Regions from separate parts of the Caballeronia sp. LZ028 genome, predicted to be linked through region 2. Evidence: riboswitches for the same ligand, from Rfam matches in the RefSeq annotation. Region 2 holds a riboswitch; the other holds the start of a gene.
The links. A riboswitch is a leader RNA that binds a small molecule or an ion and turns the genes downstream of it on or off. The one in region 2 is predicted to bind cobalamin.
Positions count from the first base shown of each region.

Region 1: it holds a riboswitch for cobalamin, as region 2 does, so the genes downstream of both, QCE58_RS27255 (CbtB-domain containing protein) here and QCE58_RS04425 (TonB-dependent receptor domain-containing protein) in region 2, are expected to answer to the same signal.

Region 1 covers NZ_JARUXN010000004.1:968,213-972,883, reverse strand. The annotation lists gene lhpI (bifunctional Delta(1)-pyrroline-2-carboxylate/Delta(1)-piperideine-2-carboxylate reductase) at 1-210, shown strand, start outside; gene QCE58_RS27275 (hypothetical protein) at 340-663, shown strand; gene QCE58_RS27270 (antibiotic biosynthesis monooxygenase) at 770-1,084, opposite strand; gene QCE58_RS27265 (DUF1428 domain-containing protein) at 1,135-1,506, opposite strand; gene QCE58_RS27260 (histidine phosphatase family protein) at 1,566-2,132, opposite strand; cobalamin riboswitch at 2,155-2,305, shown strand; gene QCE58_RS27255 (CbtB-domain containing protein) at 2,337-2,570, shown strand; gene QCE58_RS27250 (CbtA family protein) at 2,580-3,362, shown strand; gene QCE58_RS27245 (DUF1289 domain-containing protein) at 3,397-3,642, opposite strand; gene QCE58_RS27240 (cobyrinate a,c-diamide synthase) at 3,639-4,671, opposite strand, start outside.
Region 2 covers NZ_JARUXN010000001.1:938,963-943,633, forward strand. The annotation lists gene QCE58_RS04405 (EVE domain-containing protein) at 1-259, opposite strand, end outside; RNA gene ssrS (6S RNA) at 339-520, opposite strand; gene QCE58_RS04415 (cell division protein ZapA) at 626-940, opposite strand; gene QCE58_RS04420 (ATPase) at 937-1,305, opposite strand; cobalamin riboswitch at 1,574-1,871, shown strand; gene QCE58_RS04425 (TonB-dependent receptor domain-containing protein) at 1,952-3,832, shown strand; gene QCE58_RS04430 (iron ABC transporter permease) at 3,829-4,671, shown strand, end outside.

The DNA of each region.
Region 1 (4,671 bases), on a different contig from region 2:
GGCGCGCGTCACGAAGCAGGCGATTTCATTCTCGCGAGCGTCGAATGGAACGATGTGCACGCATTGGCGCTCGCGCTCGCGGCGCCGTCCAAAGCCGTTGATGCATTGCAACCGGTGATGTTCAAATCGGTCGGCTGCGCGGCTTGGGATCTTGCGGCATGTCGCGTCGCGCGTGCGGTTTTGTCGGAGGAAAGCGTCGCGGCGCGCTAGGCCGTGCAAGGGGAACGCCAGCTTGGAACGGTACTTGCTGTAAGTCTCTTTAATGACAGAGACGCCATAAGCGTCACATGACAAACGGCGCCAAGGTGCGCCACAGCAATCGAGCCAGCGAACTAACCCATGAAAAGTCGATACGACAGCAAGTGGCACCCGTGGATTCCGGCGCGCGACGACGGACGTGAGGGCGCGGGTGGCGCGGCGGACGGGGAACGCCAGACGACTCCGCATGCGAGCGCGGCGCCGCCTGCGGCTTATTTCATCTCGGTTCTTGAGCTTGCGACGGGCGAGAAACTCGGCAATGACGAGCGTCTGCGCGCCGTCGCGATGCTGGAATCGCAATTCGGTGCGGGGCGTCCGCGCACGCTGAAGGAAGCGGTGCGAATCTGCGCGGCGGCGATCGATTCATCGACGCTGCAGCGCATGGCGCGCGGCGCAAAGGCCTAGAACACGTCTGAAAAGACAGCTTCGGCGAAGCGCGTTTTTTCACACGTGTGTAAAACGCGCGTGCTCGCCGAAAAGTGCGCGAACGTTCGGTTGCGCCTTGACCGCTCTATTTGACGGTCTGAATGACTTCGAAGCCCTCGAATTCCGGATGACCGAGATAAAGCTGGCGCGTCTCACCGCCGGCATTGCGATGCGCGGCGCGAAACGCGTCCGAACGCGTCCAGTCTTCGAAGGCTGCCTGATTCGCCCATATCGTATGGCTCGAATACAGAACGTGATCGTCTTTCACCGGCCCTTTGAGCAGATGAAACTCGACGAACCCGGGCACATCCTTCAGATGCGTATCGCGGCTCGTCCACAGACGTTCGAAGTCGGCTTCGGCGCCGGGCACGATCTTGAAGCGGTTCATGGCGATATACATGTCGATGCGGTTCCTTCGAAGTAGTGACTCGATTGAGCGGATAAGAACGATCAGTCGCGCCCGAGTTCGACGATGGTCGTGAAGCCGCCGAAGAACATGCGTTGAGGATCGAACGGCGTCTCGCCGGATTCCATCATCGTTTTGAGGCGCGGGTCTTCCATCACTTTGGCGTTGACGCTATCGCGCTGCTCGCGCGATTCGTAGACGATATACGAGAACGCGACGGTCTCGCCTTCCTTCATCTGCACGCTCTGTGGAAACGATGTGAGCTTGCCGGGCTTCACGTCGTCGGCGATGGTTTCCACGAACTCCAGTGCGCCGTGTTCCAGCCAGATCTTGCCGGCGGCTTCGGCCATGCGGCGATAAGCGTCGACCTTGTCGATCGGTACGGGTACGACGAATCCATCCACGTAATGCGCCATCTGAGTCTCCTGGTTGAGTCGAACGCGCACCGCGCACGCGATGCGCTGTCTGCTTTGAGCTATTCGTATGGAGCGAAGTTCAGGGCGGTCCACGTATCGGCGGGCGACGCGCGTTCCAGCACCGTGGACGAGAGCGGCGCGGAGTTCATCCCATAGATCGATGTGAGCGGCAGGCGAAGCGCATGCGCGAGCGCCACTTTCACGACGATCGCATGCGTCACGACGATGCAGCGCCCCGCGTCGAGCCGGTCGATCGAAGCGAAGCCCTCGGCGACGCGCGCGGCGAGCATGGCGACGCTTTCGCCGCCGTGCGAACGCGCATCGGGATCCGCGAGCCATGCAGCGACATGTTCCGGTTCGCGCTCGCCCGTTTCGCGTATCGAATGCCCGCGCCAGCGGCCATAGTCGATGTCGTCGAACGCGGGAACGATCTCGAATGCATCCGCGATCCACGCCGCCGTTTCACGCGCGACGCGCGCGGGACTCGCAATCACGCGCGTGTCGGGCAAGGCGTGCAATGACGCGAGCTGCGCGCGCGCATCGCGCTCGGGAGGTTCGTCGCCGGTGGGAAAGTGCCCGGTTTTCATCGCGCGCGTGGCGGCGTGACAGAGAAGAATGAGTTCCAAGGCAGGTGGCGGTCGAATCGGAATCGTTTTACTTTGCAGCGGATCATCATAGAATGGCAAGCTTGCAGTGCGAGGAAGCCGGTGCAAACCCGGCACGGTCGCGCCACTGTGTGCGGTACGTCAACGCGAAAGCGCGGCGCCGCGAGTCAGACCCCGCTGCATGCTCTTCGTCAATCGGGACGCGCTTTTCCCTGGAGAACCACCATGAATGCTTCCAACGCGCCGGTCTTTTCCGCTCCGGTTTCCCCGTCACTCGATGCACCCGTGCCCATTCCGGTGCGTGAAGTGTTGCCGTGGGCCGTCTTCATCGGCCTCATTCTGCTGATCGCAATCTATTTCGTCGGCGCCGAACAGGGCGCGACGTCGATTTTCTCGGGCACGTACGTCCACGAATTCGTGCATGACGGCCGGCATTTGCTCGGCTTTCCGTGCCACTGAGGAAGCATCATGATTCGCACTTTGCTGATACGCGGCATGATCGCGGGACTGGTCGCGGGCCTGATCGGCTTCGGCTTCGCGCGTGCGTTCGGTGAACCGTCGGTGGCACGCGCCATCGCGTTCGAGGAACAGCACGAGCATGAACACGAACATGAGCACGGTCATGCCGATGCGGCTGCCACGCCAGCGCATTCGCACGATCACGGCGACGAAGCGCTCGTGTCTCGCGATACGCAAGCGGGCCTCGGCCTTCTGACCGGCGTCGCCGTGTTCGGCACCGCGCTCGGCGGTCTCTTCTCGCTCGTGTTCGCGTTTGCTTATGGACGGCTCGGCGCGTTGCGCGCGCGCGGCACGTCGGCATTGCTCGCGCTGTTCGGCTTCGTGAGCGTCGCCATCGTGCCGTTCCTCAAGTACCCGCCCAATCCGCCCGCTGTCGGCAATGCCGAGACCATCGGGCCGCGCACGGCGCTTTTCTTCGGCATGGTGGCGATTTCCATCGCGGCTGCCGTCTTCGCCGTGCGCTTGCAGCGGCGCATGGTGGCGCGGCATGGCGGGTGGAACGCGACGCTCATCGCGGCGGCTGCGTATATCGTCGTGATCGTGGCGGCGCAGGTCGCGCTGCCGTCCGTCGATGAAGTGCCCGCGGATTTCTCCGCTTCGCTGCTGTGGAATTTCCGCGTGGCCGCTATCGGCATGCAGGCGCTGTTATGGACGACGCTCGGTCTCGTGTTCGGTGCGCTCGCAGCGCGTGAACTCGAGCGGCCGGCGGTGAGAAGAATGGCTGCGGCGTAAGCGGTTCGGCGTCGCTCATGAAGCCCGCGCTTCGTCAGGAACGCGGGCTTTTCGTTTGCTCTTTCGCCGCACGACGCTTGAGCAATTCATCGAACAGATCGAGCTTCGCGGCATCGTCCATCGATCTGAAGGTCTTGATTTCCTCGCGGCTTCGGAAGCAGCCGAGGCACAGGCCCGTTTCCTGATCGAGCTTGCAGACATCGGTGCATGGCGAGCCGATGGGTTCCTGCGCTTTCGCGCGTTCGATGGTGAAAGCGAGATCGTCTTGCGTCGTTGTCATAGTGATTCGCCGCGAAAGAGCGCAGCGGCCGCGGCCGGATTCGACGGCCAGTAAGCGTGCATGTAAGTGGCCGACACCGAACCATGCCGATAGAGCGCTTCGCCTTCGGTGCCGGTCGTGGCATGAGCGGCCTTGAGCGCCGGCTGCATCGGCGTGTCGAGCGTCGAGTAGTGGAATGTGTGACCCGTCATCGCGCCATGCGTCGTGTCGATGCGCTGCATCGCGAGGCGCGACAGCTTGCGTTGCATCGCCGCGTCGCCGGGAAGGATGCCGAGCATCGCATGCCGCGTGCCTTCGATGTCGGTCAGCGTGTCGAGCAGATACAGCATGCCGCCGCATTCCGCGACCAAGGGCTTCGCTCGCTCGACGTGCGCAACGACCGATGCACGCGCGCGTTCGTTCGAAGCGAGCGCCGCGGCATGCAGTTCGGGATAGCCGCCGGGAAGATAGAGCGCGTCGGCATCGTGCGGCGCGGGTTCGTCGGCGAGCGGAGAAAACGTGCTAATGCGCGCGCCCATGGCGATGAGCACATCGACATTCGCCGGATACACGAACGAGAACGCCGCATCGCGAGCGATGGCGATATGCGCGCCGTCGAGCAGACGCGGCGGCGCGGGCAGCGTCGCATCGTCGAAATGAACGGGCGGCGGAAGATCGGCGAGCGTCGTTTGCGCGATTGCATCGGCGGCGCGGTCGAGCCGTGCGTCGAGGCCCGCGACTTCATCGGGCTGCGTGAGACCGAGATGACGCTCGGGCAAGGCGATATCGTCCGCATTCGACAGATGGCCGCAATAACGCAAGTCGACGGGGATAGTCTCCGACAACATCTGCGCATGACGCGCCGATGCAACGCGATTCGCGAGCACGCCATGAAAGGGCACATCTTCGCGATAACGCGCGAGCCCGAACGCGATGGCGCCGAACGTCTGCGCCATGCCGTGCGCGCCGATCACCGCGAGCACCGGTACGTTGAACGTGGCGGCCAGATCGGCGCTGCTCGGCGTGCCGTCGAAGAGACCCATCACGCCT
Region 2 (4,671 bases):
CGTAGTAATCGCTCTTCGGATCGAATTGCGTGGGATCCGGATATGCCGTCGAGCACACTTTCGCGATGCCCGCGATGCCCGGCTCCGGGCAGCTCGAATGATAGAAGAGCACGCCGTCGCCGATCTGCATCTGATCGCGCATGAAGTTGCGCGCCTGATAGTTGCGTACGCCCGTCCACGGCAAGGTTTTTTTCGGCGCGTGCGCGAGATGATCGATGCTCGCTTCGTCCGGTTCGGACTTCATCAGCCAGTAGCGCATGGTCGTGTGCATGAATCGAAGAGCGAACGGCAGGGACAAACGAAAACGGCATCGGAAAAACCGATGCCGTTTCTTGAATGAGGTCCCCGCCACAGCCGCTAGGCCGGCATCCTGAACCTGGGTTCAAGATTGGTCGCGGTAAGCAACACTTCGGGTACATCGGACTAGCGACGCGCGCGCCCGTGCTGCAAGGTTCCGCAACCGTGCCAATGTAGCATTGGTTCAAGGAATATATGACCTTGGCGTACCAGGCAGGGAAACGTCACTCTACACCAATCGTTTGCCTTCTGCAGCCTCTTCAACCTACTTCGGCAGTTTCTTTTTTCGATTGACATTGCGCGCTGATTGACTCGACGCGCATCTGCCTTATTGCGCTTCGTGTTGCGCAATGACCGCGCCCAATTGCTCGTTCATCGAGTGCATCGTGCGGCGGATTTCTTCGGCGGGGAAGGCCTCGCCGTGACGCACGCTGTCCTGCAGCTTAAGCAATTCCGACGCCAGCGAAAGCGCCGCCATCACCGCGATGCGATCCGTGCCGCGCACGCTGCTTGCATTGCGCACTTTGTTCATTTCGGCGTCGACGCGCGCGACGGCTTCACGCAATGCGCCTTCGGTTTCCGGCGAGCACGCGAGACGATACGGCTGCCCGAGAATGGATACTTCGATCTGCGTGGTCGTCATGCCTTCTCTCCCTGATGATGCTCGCCGTGCAATTCCGTTTCATGTGCTTCCTGGGAATCGGTTTCGAGGAGATCGAGTTGATTGTCGGACTCGGCATGTTGCGCGGACTTGCCGCGCGGCAGCTTTTCGAGAATCGCGTTCAGGCGGATTTGCGCGTCGTCGATTTTCGCGGACAGCGAATCGCGTTCGGACTGCAGCGTATCGCGCTCTTCGCGCACTTGCGCGAGCTCGGCCTGCACGTTCGCATAGTCGGCGCGCAGCTGTTCGAGTTGTTCCTGCAGCGCTTGATGCGCCTGCTTGTGGCGCTCGCTGATCTGGATCAGCCGGCCGATGTTTCCTGACAGTGATTCGAGTTCGTTGAGCATGTGCTGCGTCCTCTAAAGACCTCGCATTTTAGCGCGGTTCAACGGAGCTTCCGATAAATGTCTCGTTTCGAGACGTAACAACACGCGATCTAGCGCTTAATCCTTCGAATCAAGCGCATGTCGCGATGCATTCGTGTGCAGAAAACGCGAGCGCCCCGCAACGCTCGTGATGACAGGCCGGCCGCTTCTCTTTCGCTTCTCGTTCGATTCGTCATGCGCCGCGCCAGTCTGCCCGCGCGGTTTTCTTGACGGCCCCGAACCGCGCTCCTACACTTGCCGCACTTTTGGTGCTCGCATCCGCGGATCTCGTGGATGCAGTCAAACGGGAAACAGGGAGCGAAGTCGCCGCAATCGACGACGAGCCAACCTGTGCTGCCCCCGCAACGGTAAGCGACCGCAACGCAAGTTGCAAGTCGTCTCATGCGCGTTTTTGCCGCGCGAGCGTGTCGAAATTCGTCGCACGCGCGCGACTGCAAGAAACGTGTCGATGCCACTGCGCGCCATGCGCGGGAAGGCGAGACGATTGATCGCCAGCCCGGATACCGGCCGGAGTCCGACGCATCGGCGCGCATGGCGCGGTGCGTTCGTCGCGCATCGTCCTCGCGGGGAGCGGGGTCGCGCTCACGCGAAACGGAACACTTCACACATGGTATTGCCACTGGCCGCGCTCAGAAGCGGTCTCTCCCGTCATGGCGCGCTCGTTGCGGCCATCGGCGCCTTGCCGTTCGCCGGCGCTGCACAGGCGGCCCAGACGGAAGACAGCACGCAAACGCTTGCGCCCGTCGTCGTCACATCGACGCGCGCGCCGCAGCCGCTTGCCGAATCGATTCCGCAGACATCGCTTTTTGACGAGCAGGACATCGCCGATGCAAACGCAAGCGACGCGCTCGGACTCGTCGCGCTCGCGCCCGGCGTGCAGATCACGCGCAACGGCGGACCGGGCTCGAACTCGGGGCTTTTCATACGCGGTGCGGCGTCGTCGCAATCGCTCGTGCTGATCGACGGCGTGCGCGTCGAATCGGCGTCGCTCGGCGCGGCACAGCTATCGCAATTGATGCTCGACCAGATCGGGCGCGTCGAGGTCGTGAACGGCAACGTGTCGGCGCTCTATGGATCGAATGCGATTGGCGGCGTCGTGCAGATCTTCACGAAGGAAGGCGAGGCGCATCCGCCGCGCTTCAACTTCGAGGCCGAGTACGGCAGCTATCACACGCAGCGGCAATCGGCGGGCGTGAGCGGCGCGCTCGACAAGGACGGCCGCACGACCTTCAGCGTGAACGTCTCGCGCGAGAAAACCGACGGCTTCTCGTCGATCGATCCGGGAATCGCGCCCGGCGCCAATCCGAACGCGAACGGCTATCTGAACGAGAGCGTCGCGGCGACGCTGCGTCACGAGTTCAGCGACAAGTGGGACGTGGGCGTGCGCTTCCTGCAATCGAACGGCATCAACAGTTTCGACGATGCCTATGGCCAGCCGACCGATATCAACGAAACGCACGATCGCGTGCGCTCGGCGTCGGTGTTCGCGAACGGCCGCGTCACGGATAACTGGACGACGCACTTCACGATCGCGCAGGGGCAGGACCGCGCGAACATCGAGCAGAACGGCGTCTATACGAGCCGTTTCGATTCGGAGAACCGGCAATATACGTGGCAGAACGACGTGCGGATCAGCGACGCGCACAAGCTGCTCTTCGGCTACGAGCATCTCGATCAGACGCTCGATTCCGATCAGTTCAGCGCGCCCGACCGTCATGTGAATTCGATGTTCGCGGGTTACGTGGGGCACATCGGCGCGAACGAGTTGCAGGCGAATCTGCGCCGCGATCAGTATTCCGATTTCGGCGGCGCGAACAGCTACTATCTGGGCTACGCGTATAACTTCGACGCGCACTGGAAGGCGAGCGCGAGCTATTCGGCCTCGTTTCGCGCGCCGAGCTTCGACGATCTCTACTATCCGCTGAGCGGCAATCCGTCGATTCAGCCGGAGCGGAGTCATTCGGTCGAGGCGGCGTTGCAGTACGCATCGAATGCGCTCGGCGTGGTGCGCGTGACGCTTTTTCAGACGCGCTATTCGAATTTGATCGATTACGTGTCCGACGGCGGCTTCTACTATGTCGCGCAGAACGTCGGGCGCGCGAAGGTGCAGGGCATCGAGGGATCGTGGGCGGGGCACGTCGGCGCAACGGATGTGCGCACGGGCGTCACGTTCCAGAATCCCGTCGACGAAACGAATCACGAGGATTTGACGCGGCGCGCGCGGCATTTCGCGACGCTGACGGCGCATCGCACGATCGGGCCGTGGCGCGTCGGTGGCGAATGGATCGTGAGCGGTCAACGCAGCGATTACGATTCGACGCTCGCGGGCTACGGCATCGTGAATCTGTCGGCGCGCTACGACATCTCGAAGTCGTGGTACGTCACGGCGCGCATCGACAACCTGTTCGACAAGGACTATGAACTTGCCTACTCGTACAACACGCCACGACGCGGCGCGTACATCACGTTGGGCTGGCATCCGTCGTGAGCCGCGTGGCTGAACGTCCGCGCGCGATGGACGCGAGCCGCGCCACCGCGATCTGGATCGCGCTCGGCGCAGCGACGCTCGTCGTGCTGGTCGCGTCGCTCGCGATGGGCAGCGTCGCGTTGCCCGTATCGCGTGCGATCGGCGCGCTCTTTCACGCGCACTCGGCGACGCCCGATATCGCCGATGACATCGTGCTGACCTTGCGTCTGCCGCGCGCGCTCGCGGGCTTCGCGTCGGGCGCATTGCTCGCGTTCGCCGGCGCGCTGCTGCAAGTGCTGTTGCGCAATCCGCTGGCGGAACCGTACGTGCTCGGCGTATCCGGCGGCGCGGCAACCTTCGCGCTTGCCGCGATGCTCGGGTCGCTGCCGTGGTGGGGCGTCGATATCGCGGCTTGCGCGGGCGCGTTCGCATCGATCGTTCTGGTCCTCGGACTCGCGCGCAAGGACTTGTGGCAAAGCGGACAGGACGCATCGCCGAGGCTCTTGCTGACGGGTGTCGTGATCGCATCGGGATGGGGCGCACTCATCACGCTGATCCTGAGCGTCGCGCCCGAGAACCGTTTGCGCGGCATGATCTTCTGGCTGACGGGCGATCTCAACGGCGCGGCGGCGCCATGGCCCGCGCTGATCGCGCTCGCCGTCGTGCTCGCGGTCATCGTTCCCGTCGCACCGCAACTGAACGTGCTCTTGCGCGGCGATACGACCGCGCGCGCGCTCGGCGTGCCGGTCGAGCGCTTGCGTCTGCGCGTGTATCTCGTCGCATCGATCGCGGCGGCGGCCGCCGTGACGACGGCGGGCACCATCGGCTTCGTCGGGCTCGTCGTGCCGCATCTGTTGCGC